3 regions of the Bradyrhizobium sp. USDA 3311 genome follow, and region 3 is predicted to be linked to each of the others. Evidence: predicted binding sites of a transcription regulator. Region 3 holds the regulator's gene; each other region holds the start of a gene.

Region 1 (7,331 bases), 6.6 Mb from region 3:
GGGGCCGACATGGCCTCCTCGACCAGGCGCTCGAAATCCTCCTCGTCCGCGGCCCAAGCGCTGTTGGTGAGCCCCGAAGCGGTCGCGATGCCGACGATGTCAGCCACGCTTGCTGCCGGCGTCGGCTGCGCGCCGGTGATCTGGTAGATGCCGTTGTCCATCACGATCATGATCAGGTTCTTCGGCTTCAACATCGCGATCGTCGAGAGTGCGCCGAGCTGCATCAAGAGCGAGCCGTCGCCTTCGAGCGCGAAGACGCGGCGCTCCGGCTGCGCCAGCGCAACGCCGAGCGCGATCGGGAAGGCGAGCCCCATGCTGCCGAGCATGTAGAAATTCTGCGGGCGGTGGCCGGCGGCCCAGAGGTCGAAATTGGTGTTGCCGATGCCGCCGATCACGGCTTCCTCGTGCTTGAGCTTTGCGATCAGGCGCGAGGTGACATCGAAGCGGTTCATCACCTTGGTGTTGCGCGTGTTCATGTTTGAACTCATTTGGCCGGCCTCACTTGTCGAAGACCTTGCCGCCGGTGAGCAGCGGGTTGAGGATCAGGGCCACCGGCGCTTGCGTGGTGATCGCCTGCTTGATCGAGCGGTCGGCGATGAATTCAAGCTCGTCGAGCCGGGTGATGGTGTGATGCTCCAGCGCCAGCGAATCCAGCACCGGGCGCATGGTGCGGCAGACCAGCGACTGGCCGTAGTTGAACTCGCCGAGCGTGCCGCGCTCGGACACGAACATGATCAGCGGGATCTGGTAGGGCACCGCGAGCGAGGCCAGCACGTTGGCGAGCGTGGCAAAGCCCGAGGTCTGCATCAGCACCGCGCCGCGCCGTCCGCCCATCCAGGCGCCCGAGACGATGCCGACGGCTTCCTCCTCGCGGGCGGTGGCGAAGGTGGTGAAGAAGGGATCGGCATGCAGGTTCTTGATCAGCGGCGTCAGCACGCGGTCGGGCACGTAAGGGATCAGGCTGATCTCGTTCCGCTTCAAGGTCTGCAGGACGATGCCGTGCCAGCTCCCGTCGCCGGACCCCTGCGTCGAGGTCTGCTGTTCCGCAATCGCCATTGCGCTCTCCCTTGGCGTATTCCTTGGGCCGCGCATGCTTCTTGGTCTTTGCCATTGCCCTGGCCGTCGCGGCGATCCGCCGAACTTGACGCAGGCCGCGGGATTGTCAACATGTCCGGGCCGGCACCGTGATCTGCGCCAGGCGGCCTGCCGTGGCCGGCACCGCCATGTCATAAGCGGCGACAATGAGAAATTGGGAGGAAGGCATGGACGGGCGCGCGCCGCGCTGACCTTGTGGACCTCCTCGAGAGAGCCGGAAGGGTCCTGATGTCCGTCAACAACAAGCGCGTCTTCTACGTCAAATATCTGGCCAATCCGATCTATATCGACATCCTCAAGGCGCGGCCCGACGTCCGGCTCGACCGCATCGAGAACGAGAGCCCCGAAGACTTCTATGCGCCGATCCTCTCGGCCGCCCATGTCTACCAGATCGGCGCGGCCCGCGACGAGCTCGCCCCGCACTTCCATGTCGATGCCGCCTTCCTGAAACGGACGCCGAATTTGCTGCTCGTCTCCAGCAACGGCGCGGGCTTCGATCCCGTTGACGTCGAAGCCTGTACGGATGCGGGCGTGCTGGTCGTCAACCAGTCCGGCGGCAACGCCCATTCGGTCGCCGAGCACGCGCTGGCGATGATGCTGACGCTGTCCAAGCGCATCATCCAGTCCGACCGTCGCTTGCGCCGCGAGCGCGACGTCAACCGCAACGACCTCGTCGGCAACGAGGTCGAGCACAAGACCGTCGGCATCATCGGCCTCGGCAATGTCGGCCGCCGCATCGCCGCGCTGTGCAAGGGCCTGCTCGGCATGAAGGTGCTGGCCTATGACCCGTATCTAACCGCCGAAGTGATGGCCGAGCGCGGCGGCGAGAAGGTCGAGCTCGACGAGCTGCTGCGCCGCGCCGACTTCGTCTCGATCTCCTGCCCGCTCAACAAGGGCAGCCGCAACATGATCAGCGTGCGTGAATTCGCGCTGATGCAGCCGCATGCCTATTTCATTACCACCGCGCGCGGCTTCATCCACGACGAGGACGCGCTGCTCCAGGCGCTGCGCGACAAGCGCATTGCGGGGGCCGGTCTCGACGTCTGGTCCAAGGAGCCGCCGCCGCCCGAGCATCCGCTGCTCCAGTTCGACAACGTGCTGGCGAGCCCGCATACCGCGGGCGTGACGACCGAGGCGCGCCAGAACATGGGCCGCATCGCCGCCGAGCAGGTCCTGGAGACGCTCGACGGCAAGCGCCCGCCGCGCATCATCAATCCCGAGGTCTGGCCGCGCTACGCCGAGCGCTTCAAGCGGGCGTTCGGCGTGATGCCGGGGTAGGGACGCGCACGACGTTTGATTGCGCTCCAATCATTGGTTACCGCGATGAAAATACAAAGTGGCGCATCTTATCGATTGCGTGAGGGAACGCGTATTGCTTGTCCTGTAGATGAAAGGCCATGAGCATACTTTCAATTGCGACATCCGGACTTTCTGCGGCGAGCCTGCGCGTGAGCGTGGCCGCGAGCAATATCGCCAACGTCAACACGACCGGCCCGCTGCCTGCGTCAGGCGGATCGGGCACATCGGCCGGTGCGGGCATAGCTCCGACGTTTCCTGCCGCCTATGTGCCGCTGCGCGTCGATCAGGTCTCCCAATCGAGCGGCTCGACGCCGGGCGGTACGGTCGCGACCGTGTCGGCGGTTTCGCCGAGCTATATCGCACAGTCGGATCCGAGCGCTCCCTTCGCAAACGAGGACGGCCTGGTCGCAGCGCCGAATGTCGATCTCGCCGGCGAATTCGTTGAACTGGCGACCGCGAAGTACAGCTTCATTGCCAATGCGAAGGTCATTCAAGCGTACGCCGAGACGACAGAGTCGCTGCTCGATATCACGACGTAATGGTTGATGTCGGCCCGTGTGCCCCGTGTCGCGCGCGGCTTTCGCGAGGCTCCAGGCGGGGCGGCTCACGGATCGAACCGGCGCCTGGTTCGGCGGCGGGAACCGTTGCCGGCCTTGATCCCGGTCAAAATCTGCCTCCCCGAAACCGGGTAAATGGGATTAGAGTGCTGCCGAGGCAGCAGGAGGTCCCATGTCCACTTATGTCGTCAGGTTCATGAAGGACGTGCTCGGGGAGTACGGCCGGCAGATCGAGGTCTGCCAGGGCACGCTCGAGATCGACGCCGCCGACGAGGACGAGGCCAGGGAACGGGCGAAGGCGCGGTTTTGCAAGGACCAGGCGTTGTGTGACTGGTCGCTGCATGCCGATCGCATCCACGTCAGACCGGCCGACTTCCCCTCGTAAGGCTTACCGGCCGGGTGCCGTTGCCGGCGGCGGCGCGGTTGCGCCCGCGCCGAGCGAGCGTTGCACCATGACGGTGTCGGACCAGCGGCCGTGCCGGTAGGCGACGCCGCAGAGCAGGCCGGCGCGCGCGAAACCGAACTTTTCGTGCAGCGCCAGCGAGGGCGCGTTGTCGGCGTCGATATAGCCGATCATCTGGCGGAAGCCGGCCGCCGCACAAACATCGACCAGCTCCTGGAGCAATAGCCGTCCGACGCCGCGGCCGAGATGCGCGTGGTGGACGTAGATCGAGTGCTTGGCGGTGTAGCGATAGGCCGGGCGCTTGCGGAACAGCACCGCATAGGCGTAGCCGACCACCTCGCCGCGATAGGTCGCGACCAGATGCGGCAGGCGGGTCTGCTTCAGGTTCTTGCGCCGGTCGCGCAGATCGTCCGGCTCCGGCGCGCCGGTTCCCTCGACATCGCGCGGCACGCCGTTGCGGACATGATGGCGGTAGATCGCCAGCATCGCCTCGACATCGCTCTCGCGCGAGGGGCGGACCTGGAGCGGCTCGTCGTCCGAACGCGCAAATGCTGTCTCGTTCATCGGCACCTACTCGGCAACGACGTAAGTATAGAGCCCGATACGGCCCTGGGCATCGATCTCCTTGTAGACGCCCTGGATTTCGACGTCGAAGCCCGGGAACGTGTTGAAGCAGGTCTCGAACATCTTGAGATAGTCGACCATGGGCTTGGCGCGTTCCGTCAGCCGCTCGCCGGGCACGATGGTGGCGATGCCGGGCGGATAGACCACGAAGGGCGTGGTGGCGATGCGGCCCGCGATCGCCTCGATCGGCAGATAGTCGACGTCGTTGCGGAACAAATAGCGGGCGGCATCGCGGGGCGACATCGCGATCTCGGGCATGTGCTCGGGCATGAACTGCCGCGCCTGGAGCGCGCTGACATCGGCGGCGCGGAAGAAACGGTGCATGTCGCCGCAGAGATCGCGCAGCCGCGCGCCGGCATAGCGCGCCTGCCGCCGCTGGTAGAATTCCGGGATTGCGTCCGCCAGCAACGCATTGTCGTCGTGCAGCCTCTTGAAGGCGACGAGGCCGGAGATCAGCGTGCCGGCCTTGCTCGCCTCGACGCCGGGAGTGAGCAGGAAGAGCAGGGAGTTGAGGTCGTTCTTCTCGGGCACGATGCGGTTCTCGCGCAGATATTGCGCGACGACGGGGGCGGGGATGCCGTGCTCGGCATAGGCGCCGGTGGTGCGATCGAAGCCAGGCGTGAGCAACGTCAGCTTGTTCGGATCGGTCATGGCAAAGCCTTCCGCGAGATCGGGAAAGCCGTGCCAGTTGGTATCCGGAGAGAGTTGCCACAAGGCGGGATTGGTGGCGAGCTCGTCGGTGGACAGCGTCTCCCAGGCGACGTTGTGGGCGGCGCCGGGGCGGCTGACGTCGGGGATGGCGACGCGATCCGGGACGAAGGGCTCGAAGAACCAGCGCCGATCGGGATTCTGCTCCTTCTCCTCGAACTCCCGGCGCATCGCGCGGATCTTCTTGCGCAGCTCGATGCCGAGCCGGATCGTGTCGTCCCACAGCACTTCGCCGGAGCGCCCCTTCATCATCTGCGCGCCGACGTCGAGGGATGCGAACAGCGGATAGAACGGTGACGTGGAAGCGTGCTGCATGAAGCTTTCGTTGAAGCGGCGGTGCTCGACCCGCCGCTTCTGGCCGCGGATGTGGCGGTCCTTGATGTGGATTTGTGAGGCCTGCGAAAAGCTCGCGAGCTGCTTGTGGGTCGACTGCGTCGCGATGATGCCCGGTGCTTCCGGGGGAAGGTTCGCGAGGCCCATGGCGAAACGGCCGGCATAGAGCGGGTGGAATTTCATGAAGCCGGCCCAGGCCTCGTCGAACAGGATGTACTCGCAGAGATGGCCGATGCGCTTCAGGATCATCTCGGCGCTGTGGATCGAGCCGTCATAGGTGCACTGCTCGACCACGGCGACGCGGAACGGCCGCTCCTTGCGCCAGGCGTCGCGATCCCTGACCAGCGGATGGCTGCGGATCGCCTCGCGCAGGGCCTTCTCGTCGAGCATGTCCCAGCGCATCGGGCCTATCAGGCCCCAGGCGTTGCGGATGGTCGGGACGTAGACCGGGATGCCGCCATTGATCATCAGCGCGCCGTGATGGGCGGCCTTGTGGTTGTTGCGGTCGAACAGCACGAGGTCGCCGTCGGTGACGAGCGCGCCGAGCGCGACCTTGTTCGAGGTCGAGGTGCCGTTGAGCACGAAATAGGTCTTCTCCGCGCCGAAGATCGCTGCTGCTTCCTTCTGCGCCTTCAGCGCCGGGCCCTCATGGGTGAGGAGGTCGCCGAGGTCGAGCACGGAATTGTCGAGGTCGTCGCGGAACACGGATTCGCCGAGATGCTCGACGAACACCCGGCCGATGGGGCTGCGATTGTAGAACACGCCGCCATTGTGGCCCGGACAGGTCCAGAGCTGGTTGCCTTCCTCGGCATAGTCGACCAGCGCGCCGAAGAACGGCGTCTTCAGCGTCTCGGCATATTGCTTGAGCCGGCTGATCAGGTTCTTGGCGATGAAGGTCGGCGTCTCCTCGGAAAGGAAGACATAGCCGTCGATGAAGTCGAGCACCTCGACCGGCAGATCCTCGAACCGCTTGCGCCGGATCAGGAGGATGATCGGGAAATCGAGGCCGCGGCGCCGCATCAAATTGATCAGCGCCGAGGTCTTGCCCTCCAGGCCCTTCTTGCCCCAATCCACCACCATGCAGCCGATCGCGGCGTCGGTCTGCACCGCGATCTCCGCGTCCTCCAGCTTGCGGGCCCGGACGACCTCGAAGCCGGAGCGCTGGATCTCCTCGATGATCTGGTTGAAGCGGACGCCTTCGAGGTCGTCGGCGTCGAACACGGGTGCGGCGAACAGGAAGTTGAAGCGCTTGAAATAGTCCATTGTCTGTCCCGAATGTACTGGAGACACAGCTCTCGGCACATTCGATGACAGTTGGATGACGGGAGCTGCGGCTGGCGTTTCGCCTCTCCCCGCTTGCGGGAGAGGCCGGATTGCACAGCAATCCGGGTGAGGGGAGCTTCCGCGAGTCCGACTATCACCGCCTTTGTGGGTGCAGCCCCTCACCCCAACGCTCTCAGCGCGAGCGAAGCTCGGCGCGGCCCCGTAAGAACGGGGAGAGGGAGAAGTCCGCTACCGCTTGGCCTCGCTGAACACCACCGTCGGCACCGCGCGGTTGACGACTTCGCGCAGCGCGAAGCTCGATTGCACCCGCGCGACGCGCGGCAATCGCGACAGCTCGGTGCGGTGGATGCGCTCGAAATCCTGGATGTCGCGCGCAAGCACGATCAGGATGTAGTCGTCGGTGCCCGACATCAGGAAGCAGCGCACGACGGAGGGGCATTTCACCACCTCCGCCTCGAACGCTTTCAGCGCCTCGTCGCTCTGGCTCTCCAGCGCAATGCGCACCAGTACCGTCGTGGTGAGGCCGAACTGCGCCAGGTCGAGCGCGGCCTGATAGGCCTGGATGTAGCCGTCGTCCTCCAGCGCCTTCTGCCGCCGCGCCAGCGCCGTGCTGGATAGTCCGACCTTGTTGGCAAGCTCGGTGTGGCTGGCCCGCGCGTTGGTCGTGAGTTCCGCGAGGATGGCGAGGTCTTTCCGGTCGAGGGCCAATGTTTCGTTTCCAGCGTGAAAGGGCACTTCGGCGCCGGAAACCGGCGCGGAGATCGCGAAACTAGCTGATATTTGCACGAAACCAAACTGGACCCGTCGCTACCATGGCGAGGTGAATCAAGACGTTGGAAGGAGCCCAGGATGCGTGTCGGTGTGCCCAAGGAGATCAAGGTGCAGGAATATCGCGTCGGGCTCACCCCGGGCGCGGTCCGTGAATATGTCGCGGCCGGGCATCAGGTGACGGTCGAGACAGGCGCTGGCAGCGGCATCGGTGCTTCGGACGAGGTCTATCGGCGGGCAGGGGCGGAGATCGCCGGGAG
Region 2 (7,331 bases), 730 kb from region 3:
ACCAGAACCGCCATCAAAAGCCCGCCGCGATGCAGCGTCACCGCCAGCGCGGCGCCGATCATGCCGGTAAAGGTCAGGGCCGGCGTGCCCGCGAGCAGCGTCAGGGCCACCGCGCCGGTCGCGACCAAGTCGAGGTTGAGCAAGAGCCCGAGCACGGGGGTTGCGACAATCAGCGGCAGGCCCGCCGCCAGCCAATGCGCCAGCGCTTTCGCCGCGCAGGCGAGTTCCAGCGGCGTCCGGCTCATCGTGATCAGGTCGAGCGAGCCGTCCTCATGGTCGGCCATGAACAGCCGGTCCAGCGTCAGCAGGCTCGCCAGCAGCGCGCCCAGCCAGAGAATGGCTGGCCCCAGCCGCGACAGCAGCGCCAGGTCCGGCCCCACCGCGAACGGCATCAGCACCACCACGGTCAGGAAGAACAGCACGCCGATCAGCGCCCCGCCGCCAACGCGGAGCGCGATCCTGATATCCCGGCGGATGAGGGCGGACAGGGCGGTCATGGGGCTGCCTTTTCGGCTTCGAGACGATCGTAAGAGCCCGACTCGCGCCACAGGCAATCTGCGCTCCCTCCCCCCTTGCGGGGGAGGCGTAGGCCGCCTCCGGCGGCCGTCCTCTTAAGAGACGCCGAAGCGAAGCTTCGGCTATGGGAGAGGGGTGGCCCCGGAAAAGGTGTGCTTGGGTTCAGGGAAGGACTTCGGTAGATCGAGAGGGTCCCTGTGTGGCACCCCCCTCCCTGACCCTCCCCCACAGGGGGGGAGGGAACGGGTAGAGCGGAGCTTTGCCGCTCGAAAAGCTGAGGGTCGGTCGGAATCATGCCACACCCCCGATCCGCAGCTCGCGTGATTCGATCCCCAGCGCCATGTGGGTGGCCGCGATGATCAGGCCGCCGCGGGCGAGATGGTCGCGCATCAGGCCGCCGAACATGTCCTGGCCGGCGACGTCCAGCGCCGTGGTCGGCTCGTCCAGGAGCCAGATCGGGCGGCGCACCGTCAGCAACCGGGCCAGCGAGAGCCGGCGGCGCTGGCCGGCCGACAGAAAAGCTGCCGGCAGGTGGGTGGCGTGGTCGAGCCCGACCGTGGCGAGGCTCTCATGGGCATCAAGTCGCTCGCCGCCCAGAAAATCGGCCCAGAATGACAGATTTTCCGCCACGCTCAGCGCCGGCTTCAGGGCGTCGCGATGGCCGAGATAGTGGCATTGCTCAGGCAATGTCAGCTCGGCATCGCCGCCATCGAGCGCGATCGTCCCGCCAGCCGGAATGAGCAGCCCCGCGATCAGCCGCAGCAGCGATGTCTTGCCCGACCCGTTGCGGCCGACGACCGCCACGGCCTCGCCGGAGACGGCCTCGAAATCGAGTCCGGCAAACACCTCGCGGCCGCCCCGCACACAGATCACCCCACGTCCGGAAAGCTGCATCTTGCCTCGTATCAACCCGTTCAAACCAGGCCTCAGGAAAACTTGGGGTAGCGCATGGGAATTTTTGGCTCGCGGATTGCTGCGGCACGTTTGTGGCGGTGGCGGCGCGGTTAGAAAGCTTCTATAAGCCCGGAACTACTTGATGCAGCAACTCAACCTGCCCCTGCAAGCGACCCAGCCGGACTCGCTGACGGTGTTAAAATACCCCTTGCCGGGTATAACTAACAATTGGGATTTCCTACATGACCTCGCTCGACAGCTTCAAATGCAAAAAGACCCTCAAGGTCGGCGCCAAGACCTATGTCTATTACAGCCTGCCCACGGCCGAGAAGAATGGTCTGAAGGGAATTTCGAAACTCCCCTATTCGATGAAGGTCCTGCTCGAGAACCTCCTGCGCAATGAGGACGGCCGCTCGGTCAAGAAGGCGGACATCGTCGCGGTGTCCAAATGGCTGCGCAAGAAGTCGCTGGAGCACGAGATCGCGTTCCGCCCGGCGCGCGTGCTGATGCAGGACTTCACCGGCGTGCCCGCGGTGGTCGATCTCGCCGCGATGCGCAACGCGATGCAGAAGCTCGGCGGCGATGCCGAGAAGATCAACCCGCTGGTGCCGGTCGATCTCGTCATCGACCATTCCGTGATCGTGAACTTCTTCGGCGACAACAAGGCCTTCGCCAAGAACGTCACCGAGGAATACAAGCAGAACCAGGAGCGCTACGAGTTCCTGAAGTGGGGCCAGGCGGCGTTCTCGAACTTCTCCGTCGTGCCGCCCGGCACCGGCATCTGCCACCAGGTCAATCTCGAATATCTCTCCCAGACGGTCTGGACCAAGAAGGAGAAGATGACGGTCGGCAAGAAGACCGGCACCTTCGAGGTCGCCTATCCCGACTCGCTGGTCGGCACCGATTCCCACACCACGATGGTCAACGGTCTCGCCGTGCTCGGCTGGGGCGTCGGCGGCATCGAGGCGGAAGCCTGCATGCTCGGCCAGCCGCTGTCGATGCTGCTGCCTAACGTCGTCGGCTTCAAGCTGAAGGGCGCGATGAAGGAAGGCGTCACCGCGACCGACCTCGTGCTGACCGTGACGCAGATGCTGCGCAAGCTCGGCGTCGTCGGCAAGTTCGTCGAGTTCTTCGGCCCCGGCCTCGATCATCTCTCCGTCGCCGACAAGGCGACCATCGCCAACATGGCGCCCGAATATGGCGCGACCTGCGGCTTCTTCCCGGTCGACGCCGCGGCGATCGACTACCTCAAGACCTCCGGCCGCGCCGCACCGCGCGTTGCGCTGGTGCAGGCCTATGCCAAGGCGCAGGGGCTGTTCCGCACCGCCAAGTCGGCCGATCCGGTGTTCACGGAAACGCTGACGCTCGACCTCGCCGACGTCGTGCCGTCGATGGCCGGTCCGAAGCGTCCCGAAGGCCGCATCGCGCTGCCGTCGGTCGCGGAAGGCTTCTCGGTCGCGCTCGCCAATGAGTACAAGAAGACCGAAGAGCCGGCGAAGCGCTTTGCCGTCGAAGGCAAGAAGTACGAGATCGGCCATGGCGACGTCGTGATCGCGGCGATCACCTCCTGCACCAACACCTCGAACCCGAGCGTGCTGATCGGCGCCGGGCTCCTGGCCCGCAATGCCGCGGCGAAGGGCCTCAAGGCCAAGCCGTGGGTGAAGACCTCGCTTGCCCCGGGCAGCCAGGTGGTCGCGGCCTATCTCGCCGATTCCGGCCTCCAGGCCCACCTCGACAAGGTCGGCTTCAACCTGGTCGGCTTCGGCTGCACCACCTGCATCGGCAATTCCGGTCCGCTGCCGGAGGAGATCTCGAAGTCGATCAACGACAACGGCATCGTTGCCGCCGCCGTGCTCTCCGGTAACCGCAACTTCGAAGGCCGCGTCTCGCCGGACGTGCAGGCGAACTATCTGGCCTCGCCGCCGCTGGTCGTCGCTCACGCGCTCGCGGGTAGCGTGACCAAGAACCTCGCCGTCGAGCCGCTCGGTGAAGGCAAGGACGGCAAGCCGGTGTACCTCAAGGACATCTGGCCGACGTCGAAGGAGATCAACGCCTTCATGAAGAAGTTCGTGACCGCGTCGATCTTCAAGAAGAAGTATGCCGACGTGTTCAAGGGCGACACCAACTGGCGCAAGATCAAGACCGTCGAGAGCGAGACCTATCGCTGGAACATGAGCTCGACCTACGTGCAGAACCCGCCCTACTTCGAAGGCATGAAGAAGGAGCCGGAGCCGGTCACCGACATCGTCGAGGCGCGCATCCTCGCCATGTTCGGCGACAAGATCACCACCGACCACATCTCGCCGGCCGGTTCGATCAAGCTCACCTCGCCCGCGGGCAAGTATCTCAGCGAGCACCAGGTGCGTCCCGCCGACTTCAACCAGTACGGCACCCGGCGCGGCAACCATGAAGTGATGATGCGCGGCACCTTCGCCAACATCCGCATCAAGAACTTCATGCTCAAGGGCGCCGACGGCAACATCCCGGAAGGCGGCCTCACCAAGCACTGGCCCGACGGCGAGCAGATGTCGATCTACGACGCCGCGATGAAGTACCAGCAGGAGCAGGTGCCGCTGGTGGTGTTCGCCGGCGCCGAATACGGCAACGGCTCCTCGCGCGACTGGGCTGCAAAGGGCACGCGCCTGCTCGGCGTGCGCGCGGTGATCTGCCAGAGCTTCGAGCGCATCCATCGCTCCAATCTTGTCGGTATGGGCGTGCTGCCGCTGACCTTCGAGGAAGGCACCTCCTGGTCGTCGCTCGGCCTGAAGGGCGACGAGAAGGTCACGCTGCGTGGTCTCGTCGGCGATCTGAAGCCGCGCCAGAAGCTGACCGCGGAGATCGTCTCCGGCGACGGTTCGTTGCAGCGCGTTTCGCTGCTTTGCCGCATCGATACGCTGGACGAGCTCGACTACTACCGGAACGGCGGCATCCTGCACTACGTGCTGCGCAAGCTCGCGGCTTAAGCGCGGATTTGTGAACGGTGGCTCACTGCGAAGTGAGTAGAAGGTTAAACGAAGGCGGCCTATCACAAGGCCGCCTTCGCGCGTTTGCGGCATGCTTCGGATGGGCCCGCCCGGCGGAAACTCCGCCCTGGACGGTCGAATGTGCCGTGCCCGTAAGACTACGGTGACCATCAGGCGATAAGATTTCCCTTCCCACGAGCAACGGTGTGCGGCGTTCGACATGACAGCAATGACGGCTTCTCATCTGATTTCACGTTGGTCCGGGGCCTTCTGGTCGGGAGCACTCGGCATCTGTGCGATCGTCGCCGTCATCCGTCCCGCTGAGGCTGATCCCCGCGCCGTGGTTGAGCTCTTCACCTCGCAGGGCTGCTCCTCCTGCCCGCCCGCCGACAAGATCATCGGCGATCTCTCCAGCGATCCCTCGATCATCGCGCTGAGCATGCCGATCGATTATTGGGATTATCTCGGCTGGAAGGACACGCTGGCGGATTCGCGCTTCTCGGCGCGGCAGCGCGCTTATTCGCGCATGCGCGGCGACCGCGAGGTCTACACCCCGCAGGTCGTGGTGAACGGCTCGACGCATGTCGTCGGCAGTGATCGTGCCGGCATCGAGAGTGCGATCGGCAAGACCGACAAAGGCATGGGCGTGATGAGCGTGCCGGTGACGATGTCGCTCTCGGGCAAGCAGATCAACGTGTCGGTGGCCGCGAGCAAGGAGCCGGCGATCTCGCACGGCGAAGTCTGGATCTGCTCGATTGCGAAGTCAGTGCCGATCGCGATCGCCAAAGGCGAAAATCGCGGACAGCAGATCACCTATCACAACGTGGTGCGCAACCTGCTCAAGGTCGGCGACTGGAACGGTCGTCCGGAAAGCTGGACGGTGCCGATCGAGAACCTCACGCGCGACGGCGTCGATGGCGCGGTGGTCTATGTCCAGGACGGCAGCCGCGAGAAACCCGGCCCGATGCTGGGCGCGGCATACACGTCGCTGCACTGACGCGCACGCTTCGCATTCTTCCTGATGCGCGGTCTGGCTCTATCTCCTCATGGTGAGGAGCGCGCCCCTTGCGCGCGCGGCGGACGATGCTGCGCATCGCCGCGAGAACCATGAAAGGCCCCGCTGATGCCGCTCGGGCCTCGATCCTTCGGGACGCCGCGCGAAGGATGAGGGGAGAGAGCGTACGCAAGATCGTGTCGGAAAAATCTTGTCCCTCGTCATTCCGGGGCGCGCCTCTTTGGCGCGAGCCCGGAATCCATTTCTCAACTGGGAACCTTGGATTGATGGATTCCGGGCCCGCGCTTCGCGCGTCCCGGAATGACAGCGGGGGAAGAAACATCCCGACACAAACAAAAAAGGACCAACTCGCGTTGGCCCTCCTTGTCGCGCGTACAGACCCGATCCCGTCGACCCCGGGGGGCTGGGGGCTGAGGAATCCGGAACCGAAAGGACCGGGTCAACGCACACAGCTCTTTTCGCAGTGCAGGGCGGCAGGCGCTGGGCGGAAAAGCGGCGATACTATGATTCCTGCTAACGATCCCGTGACGGTTCGTCGCGACAGAGTTCCACCGTTGCGTGTGTTCCGATTCGCCCCCGGTTCAATGGGTTGCACCGAGAGCTCTTCAAACAGCCCTCGAGAGCCCCTTGCGGTGGGGAACGGTTGGCGCAATCATGCGATTGTCATGATCCGCGGTTCCGGGGACGGTTTTCGCGGACGCGATCATGCCGTGCGATCAGGAGGCGCTCCATGAGTCTGACGTCGGAGGATGCCGATCCGAGCGAGCAGCGCGCGGCGGCGCGTCCCCCCGCTGCGAATGCGCAGCCGAACCAGGTGACCTTCAACCGGCTCGAGCTGCGCCGAATTCTCAATCTCTACGGCCGCATGGTCGCCGACGGCGAGTGGCGCGACTATGCCATCGACTTCCTGAAGGACCGTGCGGTGTTCTCGGTCTATCGCCGTGCCTCGGAAGTGCCGATCTATCGCATCGAGAAGGACCCGCGCCTCGCGCGCAAGCAGGGCATGTACAGCGTGATCTCGGCGACCGGCCTGATCCTGCGCCGCGGCCACGAGCTCGAGCGCGTGCTGCTGGTGATCGATCGCAAGCTGGCCGTGGTGTAGCAAACTCCTCTCGTCATTCCGGGATGCGCCGATAGGCGCAGGCCCGGAATCCATAACCCCGGCCTGTGGTTATGGATTCCGGGCTCGCGACTTCGTCGCGCCCCGGAATGACGATGAAGAAACGCTTACTTCCCCGGCACCGTGCTGGCGCCCTCGCCGAGCTCGCGCTGCATCATCACCGTGTCGAGCCAGCGGCCGAATTTCAGCCCGACATTGGGATGCGTGCCGATCATCCTGAAGCCGCCCTTGGTGTGCACGCCGATCGAGCCGGCATTGGCGGAATCGCCGATCACCGCGATCATCTGGCGGAAGCCGCGCGCCTCGCACTCGGCGATCAGCCGCTCCAGCAGCAACGAGCCGACGCCGCGGCGGTGGAAGGAGGGGTCGAGATAGATCGAGTTCTCGACCGTGAAGCGATAGGCTGGCCGCGGCCGGTAGGCGCCGGCATAGGCGTAGCCGGCAACGCGGCCGTCGAGGATGGCGACGAAATAGGGATAGCCGCCGTCGACCAGCGCGCGGTAGCGCCGCGTCATCTCGGCAAGATCCGGCGGCTCCAGCTCGAACGTCGCCGTGCCCTCGCGGACAGCCTGCTGGTAGATGGCGGTGATGGCGGGGAGGTCGGCCTCAAGGGTGGGCCTGATTTCAGGTGCGGACATGGGGAAAGATTAGAGCCTTCCCGCGGCGGCCGGAAGAGGCAACATCGTTTCCATATACTCCGTCATTGCGAGGAGCCCTTGCGACGAAGCAATCCAGAAATGCATCCGCGGAAGCACTCTGGATTGCTTCGCTGCGCTCGCAATGACGGTGTTCGTGGAGGCACCGGCTCAAACAAAAACCCCGG
Region 3 (7,331 bases):
CAGCAACCTCCGCGTCGTCCTGGCGAAAGCCAGGACGACAGTTGCATGCGAGGCGGCCGCCGGGCCTACGCCAAACTTACTTCACCGCGTCAAAACACCAGGCCAGAATGCCCTTCTGCGCGTGCAGGCGGTTTTCGGCCTCGTCGAACACGACCGATTGCGGGCCGTCGATCACCTCGTCGGTGACCTCCTCGCCGCGATGGGCAGGCAGGCAGTGCATGAACAGCGCGTCGGGCTTGGCCAGCGACATCAGCTTGGCATTGACCTGGTATGGCTTGAGCACGTTGTGGCGGTGCTCGCCTTCCTTGTCGCCCATCGACACCCATGTGTCGGTGACGACGCAATCGGCGCCGCGCACGGCGGCTTCCGGATCGGTGCCGAGCATGATCGGCGCGCCTGAAGCCTTGATCCAGTCGCGCATCGCCTTCTTCGGCGCAAGCTCCGGAGGCGTTGCGACATTGAGCTGAAACTTGAAGCGCTCCGCGGCATGCGCCCAGGACGCCAGCACGTTGTTGTCATCGCCGGTCCAGGCCACCGTCCGGCCCTCGATCGGGCCGCGGTGCTCCTGATAGGTCAGAAGGTCGGCCATCACCTGGCAGGGATGCGAGCGCCGCGTCAGGCCGTTGATGACGGGCACGGTCGCGTTGGCCGCAAGCTCGAGCAGGGCGTCGTGGTTGAGGATGCGGATCATGATGGCATCGACATAGCGCGACAGCACGCGCGCGGTGTCGGCGATGGTCTCGCCGCGGCCGAGTTGCATCTCGGCGCCGGTGAGCATGATGGGCTCGCCGCCGAGCTGGCGCATGGCGACGTCGAACGACACCCGCGTGCGGGTCGACGGGCGCTCGAAGATCATCGCCAGCGTCTTGCCTTCGAGCGGCCTCACCGGCTGATGCGCCTTCTGCTTCGCCTTCATGGCGGAGGAGGCATCGAGCATGCTCTTGAGCTCCGACAGCGGGAGCTCGTTGATATCGAGGAAGTGCTTCGGCGACTTGCTCATCAGCTTGCCGCCCGCTTGGTCTGACTGGACGAGATCGCGGCGCAGGCGCGTTCGAGCCGCCCGACGCTGTCCTCAATCTCGGCTTCGGTGACGATCAAGGGCGGCAGGAAACGCACGACATTGTCGCCGGCGCCGACCGTGAGCAGCTTCTCGTTGCGCAGCGCCGCGACGAGATCGCCTGATGGCACCACGGCCTTGATGCCGATCAGGAGGCCCTCGCCGCGCACCTCGCTGACGACATCGCCATGACGGTCGATCACGGAGGCGAGCTTCTGCTTGAGCAGCAGCGACATCTTCTGCACGTGATCGAAGAAGCCGGGCTTCAGCATGACGTCGAGCACGGCATTCGCAGCCGAGATCGCGAGCGGATTGCCGCCGAAGGTCGATCCGTGCGAGCCGGGACCCATGCCGGCCGCCGCGTCCGCGGTGGCCAGGATCGCACCGATCGGGAAGCCGCCGCCGAGCGCCTTGGCCAGCGACATCACGTCAGGTGTGACGCCGGTACGCCGATGCGCGAACAGATCGCCGGTGCGGCCCATGCCGGTCTGCACCTCGTCGAAGGCGAGCAGCAGGCCCTTCTCGTCGCAAAGCTGGCGCAATGCCTTGAGGAACGCAGGCGTTGCGGAACGCACGCCGCCCTCGCCCTGAATCGGCTCGATCAGGATGCCGGCGGTCTGCGGACCGATTGCCTTCTTCGCGGCCTCGATGTCGCCATGCGGGACCTGGTCGAAGCCATCCATCGGCGGACCAAAACCTTCGAGATATTTTGCAGATCCCGTCGCAGCCAGCGTCGCCAGCGTGCGGCCATGGAAGGCGCCTTCGAAGGTGATGATGCGGTAACGTTCCGGATGCCCCTTGGAGAAGTGATGATGGCGGACCAGCTTGATCACACCTTCCAGCGCCTCGGCGCCGGAATTGCAGAAGAACACGAAGTCCGCGAAGCTTTCATTGCACAGGCGCGCAGCGAGCTTCTCGCCGTCCGGACTCTGGAACAGGTTCGACATGTGCCAGAGTTTTGTGGCCTGCTCCTGCAGCGCCTTGACCAGCGCGGGATGGGCATGGCCGAGCGCGTTCACGGCGACGCCCGAGGTAAAATCGAGATAGCGATCGCCATTGGTCGCAATCAGCCAGCAGCCTTCGCCGCGCTCGAAACCGAGGTCGGATCTGGCGAAAACGGGAAGCAAATGCGGCGCTGCGCTGTTAGTCATGACGATCACTTGATGTTGCGGACGGCCTGAACACGCTCACGCAGCGCACCATTGACCGGCCCGGAAAACGAAACGTGCCGCCTTTTAAGGGCGGCACGTGACACTATCTTATGCCTGGTGAAACCGGTGTCAATGCCGCCCGAAAGCCTCGCGAAACGCTGAATCCGTAGTCTTGCGGAGCCGAAATTGCGGGGTTTTCGCCACGGAACATGTGGAAGCGAGTCGGCGGACTCTTGCGCGTGAGTCACGCCATATTGTAGCGTTTGGCTTGTCAGATACGACATCTCGTGCAGTGTTTCTGATCCTCTAAGTCCTCATGTACCGGCGTAGACGTTCGGGCGTTATCGGCGCGCCCGGCGAGCCTTAAGGGATTCTGACGGCACGGGTTTTTCGAGGCTTAGGCATTCGCCGCGAGGCGCCAGGATGGCAGCCGCACGGCGAGGGAAAGGGTGCAATGACGGTTTTGACCTGGTCCGACGATCGCGTCGAGCAGTTGAAAAAGCTCTGGGAGGCCGGATTATCGGCCAGCCAGATCGCAGCCGAGCTCGGGAACGTGACCCGCAATGCCGTGATCGGCAAGGTACACAGGCTCGGCCTATCCGGCCGCGCCAAGAGCCCCTCATCGGCGGCTCCGCGGCCGCGCAAGGCGCGCCCCGCGCAGCACATGATGCGGGTGAGCCGCCCCATTGCGCGCGGCAACACCGCGCTGGCGCAGGCCTTCGAGGTCGAGGTGGAGGCCGAACCGGTCACCTACGACAACGTGGTGCCGATGAGCCAGCGGCTGTCGCTGCTGGAGCTGAACGAGGCGACCTGCCACTGGCCGGTCGGCGATCCCTCGAGCCCGGATTTCTTCTTCTGCGGCGGCAGGGCGCTGTCGGGCCTGCCCTACTGCGCGCAGCACTCGCGCGTGGCATATCAGCCCGCCGCGGATCGCCGGCGCGCACCGGCGAAGCCCTCGCGGTGAGTTTGTTCTGAAATCGAGTGACGGCCGTCACGCGTTGACGGCCCAACAAACTCGATGTCGTCCCGGACAAGCGCGCCTGAAGCGCGCGCAGATCCGGGACCCATAACCACCGCAAGATGTGGCTACGGGGACTCGGAGTTACCTTCTTCGCGCGACAACCACGCCCTGTGATTATGGGTCCCGGATCTGCGCTTACGCTTGTCCGGGACGACACTGAGAGTGTGGCTGTAGCCCGCTAAACCAACGCCTGCAAACCCTACGTCTGCTCCGCCTTCGCAAAGCGATCATCCAGCGCGTAGCCGGCTCCGCGGACGGTGCGGATGGGATCCTGCTCGCGGCCGAGATTGAGCAGCTTGCGCAGGCGGCCGATGTGGACGTCGACGGTGCGCTCGTCGATGTAGATGTCGCGGCCCCAGACGCTGTCGAGCAGCTGCTCGCGCGAGAACACGCGGCCGGGATGCTCCAGGAAGAACTCCAAGAGGCGATATTCGGTCGGGCCGAGGTCGATCGGCCGGCCCGAGCGCGCGACGCGGCGCTTGTCGCGATCGAGCTCGATGTCGCCATAGGCCAGCACCGTTGCGAGCCGCTCCGGGCTTGCGCGCCGCAGCAGGCCCCTCACGCGCGCCAGGAGCTCCGGCACCGAGAACGGCTTGACGATGTAGTCGTCGGCGCCGGTCGCAAGACCCCGCACCCGCTCGCTCTCCTCGCCGCGCGCGGTGAGCATGATGATCGGGAGCTGCTTGGTCTCGGGCCGGGTCCGCAGCCGGCGGCACAGCTCGATGCCTGACAGTCCCGGCAGCATCCAGTCGAGTACGATCAGATCGGGGATGTGTTCCTTGAGGCGGGTGTCGGCGTCGTCGCCGCGCATCACCGTCTCCACATCATAGCCGTCGCCTTCGAGGTTGTAGCGGAGAAGCTCGGTGAGAGCTTCCTCGTCCTCAACCACCATAATGCGTGCGCCCATGGTGTCGTCGCTCCTTAAGTCTTCAGGTATTCGGGACCGTCGTGGCGAAGGTCGTCATGTCGCCCTTCGGCCGCTTGTCGGTGATCGCCTGGCCCTCGATCATGTAGAACACGGTCTCGGCGATGTTGGTGGCGTGGTCGCCGATCCGCTCGATGTTCTTGGCGCAGAACATCAGATGGATGCAGAACGAGATGTTGCGCGGATCCTCCATCATGTAGGTGAGGAGCTCGCGGAACAGCGAGGTGCAGATGGCGTCGACTTCCTCGTCGCCCTTCCACACCGCCATCGCCGCCGGCAGATCATGCGCGGCATAGGCGTCCAGCACCGACTTGACCTGCTGCTGCACGAGGTCGGTCATGTGCTCGAGGCCGCGGAACAGCTTGAGCGGATGAAAATCCGTCTCCAGCGCCGCGACGCGCTTGCCCATGTTCTTGGCGAGGTCGCCGATGCGCTCGAGATCGGTCGCAACGCGCATGGCGCCGACGATCTCGCGCAGATCGACCGCCATCGGCTGGCGGCGGGCGATGGTGAGCACGGCGCGCTCCTCGATGCGCTTCTGCAGCGCGTCGAGCTCGGTGTCGGTGGCGACGACGCGCTGGCCGAGCGCGACGTCTCGGCGGATCAGCGCGTCGACGGAATCGACGATCATGCGCTCGGCGATCCCGCCCATCTCGGCGACGAGCCGGGTGAGCTCCTGGAGGTCGGTGTCGAAGGCCTTTGCGGTATGTTCAGAACCCATGTCCCGTCTCCTCAGCCGAACCGGCCGGTGATGTAATCCTGCGTGCGCCGGTCGCTCGGCGACGTGAAGATCTTGCTGGTGTCGTCGAACTCGATCAGCTCGCCGAGATACATGAACGCGGTCTTGTCGGAGACGCGCGCCGCCTGCTGCATGTTGTGGGTGACGATCGCGATCGTGTAGTTCTCGGACAATTCCTGGATCAGCTCCTCGACCTTGGCGGTCGAGATCGGGTCGAGCGCCGAGCAGGGCTCGTCGAACAGGATCACCTCGGGCCGCACCGCGACGGTGCGGGCGATGCAGAGGCGCTGCTGCTGGCCGCCGGAGAGCGACAGGCCGGAGGCGTTGAGCTTGTCCTTGACCTCGTTCCACAGCGCGCCGCCGCGCAGCGCCTTCTCGACGCGGTCGTCCATCTCGGACTTCGAGATCTTCTCGTAGAGGCGGATACCGAAGGCGATGTTCTCGTAGATCGTCATCGGGAACGGCGTCGGCTTCTGGAACACCATGCCGACGCGGGCGCGCAGCAGGTTGAGGTCGAGCTTGCCGTCGAGGATGTTGGTCTGGTCGAGCATGAGCTGGCCGGTGGCGCGCTGCCCCGGATAGAGGTCGTACATCCGGTTGAAGATGCGCAGCAGGGTCGACTTGCCGCAGCCGGACGGGCCGATGAACGCGGTGACGCGGTTGGTGCCGAGCGTCAGGTTGATGTTCTTCAGCGCGTGGTGCTCGCCGTAATAGAAGTTGAGGTTGCGCACCGTCACCTTGGCCGGCGCTTCCGGCAGCAGCGGCGCCTGGGGCAGCCCACCGGCCGCGCTCATCGATACGGAAAGCTCACTCATTTTGCGGTCCTCTCGGCGCCAAGGATGCGCGCGCCAATATTCAGGGCAAGCACGGTAATCGTGATCAGCAGCGCGCCGCTCCAGGCGAGCTGCTTCCAATAGGCGTAGGGGCTCTGGACGAAGTTGTTGATGGTGACCGGCAGGTTCGCCATCGTCTTGTTCAGGCCAAGGCTGAAGAACTGGTTCGACAGCGCGGTGAAGAGCAGCGGCGCGGTCTCGCCGGCGACGCGGGCGGTGGCTAGCAACACGCCGGTGATGAGGCCGGAGCGGGCGGCACGATAGGCGATCCGCTTGATCACCAGCGAGCGCGGCAGGCCGAGCGCGGACGCCGCCTCGCGCAGCGCGTTCGGCACCAGCAGCAGCATGTCCTCGGTCGTGCGCAGCACTACCGGGATGACGATGACGGCGAGCGCGAGGCTGCCTGCGATCGCCGAGAAGCCGCGCATCGGCACCACCACCGCGCCGTAGATGAACAGGCCGATGATGATCGAGGGCGCCGAGAGCAGGATGTCGTTGATGAAGCGGATCACCGAGGTCAGGCGGTCGTTGCGGCCGTATTCGGCGAGATAGGTGCCGGCGAACAGGCCGAGCGGCGCGCCGATGCCGACGCCGAGCACGGTCATGATGATCGAACCGACGATGGCGTTGCGCAGGCCGCCTTCGGTCGAGCCCGGCGGCGGCGTGTCTGCCACGAAAATCTCGAGGTTCAGACCGGCGATGCCGTTGTAAAGCAGCGTGATCAGGATCAGCGCAAGCCAGGTGACGCCGAAGGCGGCGGCGGCGATGCAGAGTCCGCGAACGACGATGTCCTTGCGGCGGCGGCGTGAATAGATCGGGTTCATGGCGTTAGTTCCCCGCCTTCTTTTCCAGCCGCATCAGCATCAGCCGTGCCGCTGCGAGCACGAAGAACGTCAGCACGAACAGCAGCAGGCCGAGCAGGATCAGGCCGGACTGGTGCAGGCCGTCGCTCTCGGCGAACTCGGATGCGATCGCCGCCGAGATCGTGGTGCCCGGCGCGAAGATCGAGGAGGAGATGCGGAACGAGTTGCCGATGATGAACGTCACTGCCATGGTCTCGCCGAGCGCGCGGCCCAGCGCCAGCATGACGCCGCCGATGACGCCGACGCGGGTGTAGGGGATCACCACGCTGCGCACGACTTCCCAGGTGGTGCAGCCGACGCCGTAGGCGGCCTCCTTCAGCACCGGCGGCACCGTCTTGAATACGTCGACCGAGATCGAGGTGATGAAGGGCAGCACCATGATGGCGAGGATCAGCGCGGCGTTGAACAGGCTGAGATAGGACGGGGGACCCGCGAAGATCGCGCCCAGCACGGGAACGCCGTCGAAGATCTTGATCATGAAGGGCTGGAAGGTGTTGGCCAGGAACGGGCCCAGCACGAAGAAGCCCCACATGCCGTAGATGATCGAGGGAATGCCGGCGAGCAGCTCGATCGCCATGCCGATCGGGCGGCGCAGCCATTGCGGACAGAGCTCGGTGAGGAAGATCGCAATGCCGAGGCCGACGGGAATGGCAATCAGCATCGCGATGAAGGAGGTGACGAGCGTGCCGTACATCGGCCCCAGCGCGCCGAGCACGGGCGGATCTGCCGACGGCGCCCAGCG

The links. Region 3 encodes PhoB, which activates phosphate uptake and scavenging genes when phosphate is short. Its sites were predicted from a motif close to TGTCATNNANCTGTCAT; they were not measured.
Region 1: the regulator PhoB is predicted to act here: its motif matches at 6,327-6,343, upstream of ACVWW6_RS36320 (Orn/Lys/Arg family decarboxylase).
Region 2: the regulator PhoB is predicted to act here: its motif matches at 6,039-6,055, upstream of ACVWW6_RS08105 (DUF2794 domain-containing protein).

Annotation. Positions count from the first base shown of each region.
Region 1 covers NZ_JBSSFI010000001.1:7,585,464-7,592,794, reverse strand. Annotated here, with positions in the region: gene ACVWW6_RS36350 (thiamine pyrophosphate-dependent enzyme) at 1-488, opposite strand, end outside; gene ACVWW6_RS36345 (thiamine pyrophosphate-binding protein) at 499-1,056, opposite strand; gene ACVWW6_RS36340 (hydroxyacid dehydrogenase) at 1,324-2,373, shown strand; gene ACVWW6_RS36335 (flagellar basal body rod protein FlgC) at 2,493-2,933, shown strand; gene ACVWW6_RS36330 (hypothetical protein) at 3,124-3,336, shown strand; gene ACVWW6_RS36325 (N-acetyltransferase family protein) at 3,340-3,918, opposite strand; gene ACVWW6_RS36320 (Orn/Lys/Arg family decarboxylase) at 3,925-6,282, opposite strand; gene ACVWW6_RS36315 (Lrp/AsnC family transcriptional regulator) at 6,532-7,011, opposite strand; gene ald (alanine dehydrogenase) at 7,153-7,331, shown strand, end outside.
Region 2 covers NZ_JBSSFI010000001.1:1,699,900-1,707,230, forward strand. Annotated here, with positions in the region: gene ccmB (heme exporter protein CcmB) at 1-497, opposite strand, end outside; gene ccmA (heme ABC exporter ATP-binding protein CcmA) at 808-1,410, opposite strand; gene acnA (aconitate hydratase AcnA) at 1,653-4,373, shown strand; gene ACVWW6_RS08100 (DUF1223 domain-containing protein) at 4,594-5,370, shown strand; gene ACVWW6_RS08105 (DUF2794 domain-containing protein) at 6,119-6,490, shown strand; gene ACVWW6_RS08110 (GNAT family N-acetyltransferase) at 6,616-7,146, opposite strand.
Region 3 covers NZ_JBSSFI010000001.1:968,036-975,366, forward strand. Annotated here, with positions in the region: gene argF (ornithine carbamoyltransferase) at 77-1,000, opposite strand; gene ACVWW6_RS04735 (aspartate aminotransferase family protein) at 1,000-2,208, opposite strand; gene ACVWW6_RS04740 (GcrA family cell cycle regulator) at 2,663-3,172, shown strand; gene phoB (phosphate regulon transcriptional regulator PhoB) at 3,429-4,136, opposite strand; gene phoU (phosphate signaling complex protein PhoU) at 4,159-4,875, opposite strand; gene pstB (phosphate ABC transporter ATP-binding protein PstB) at 4,887-5,708, opposite strand; gene pstA (phosphate ABC transporter permease PstA) at 5,705-6,550, opposite strand; gene pstC (phosphate ABC transporter permease subunit PstC) at 6,555-7,331, opposite strand, start outside.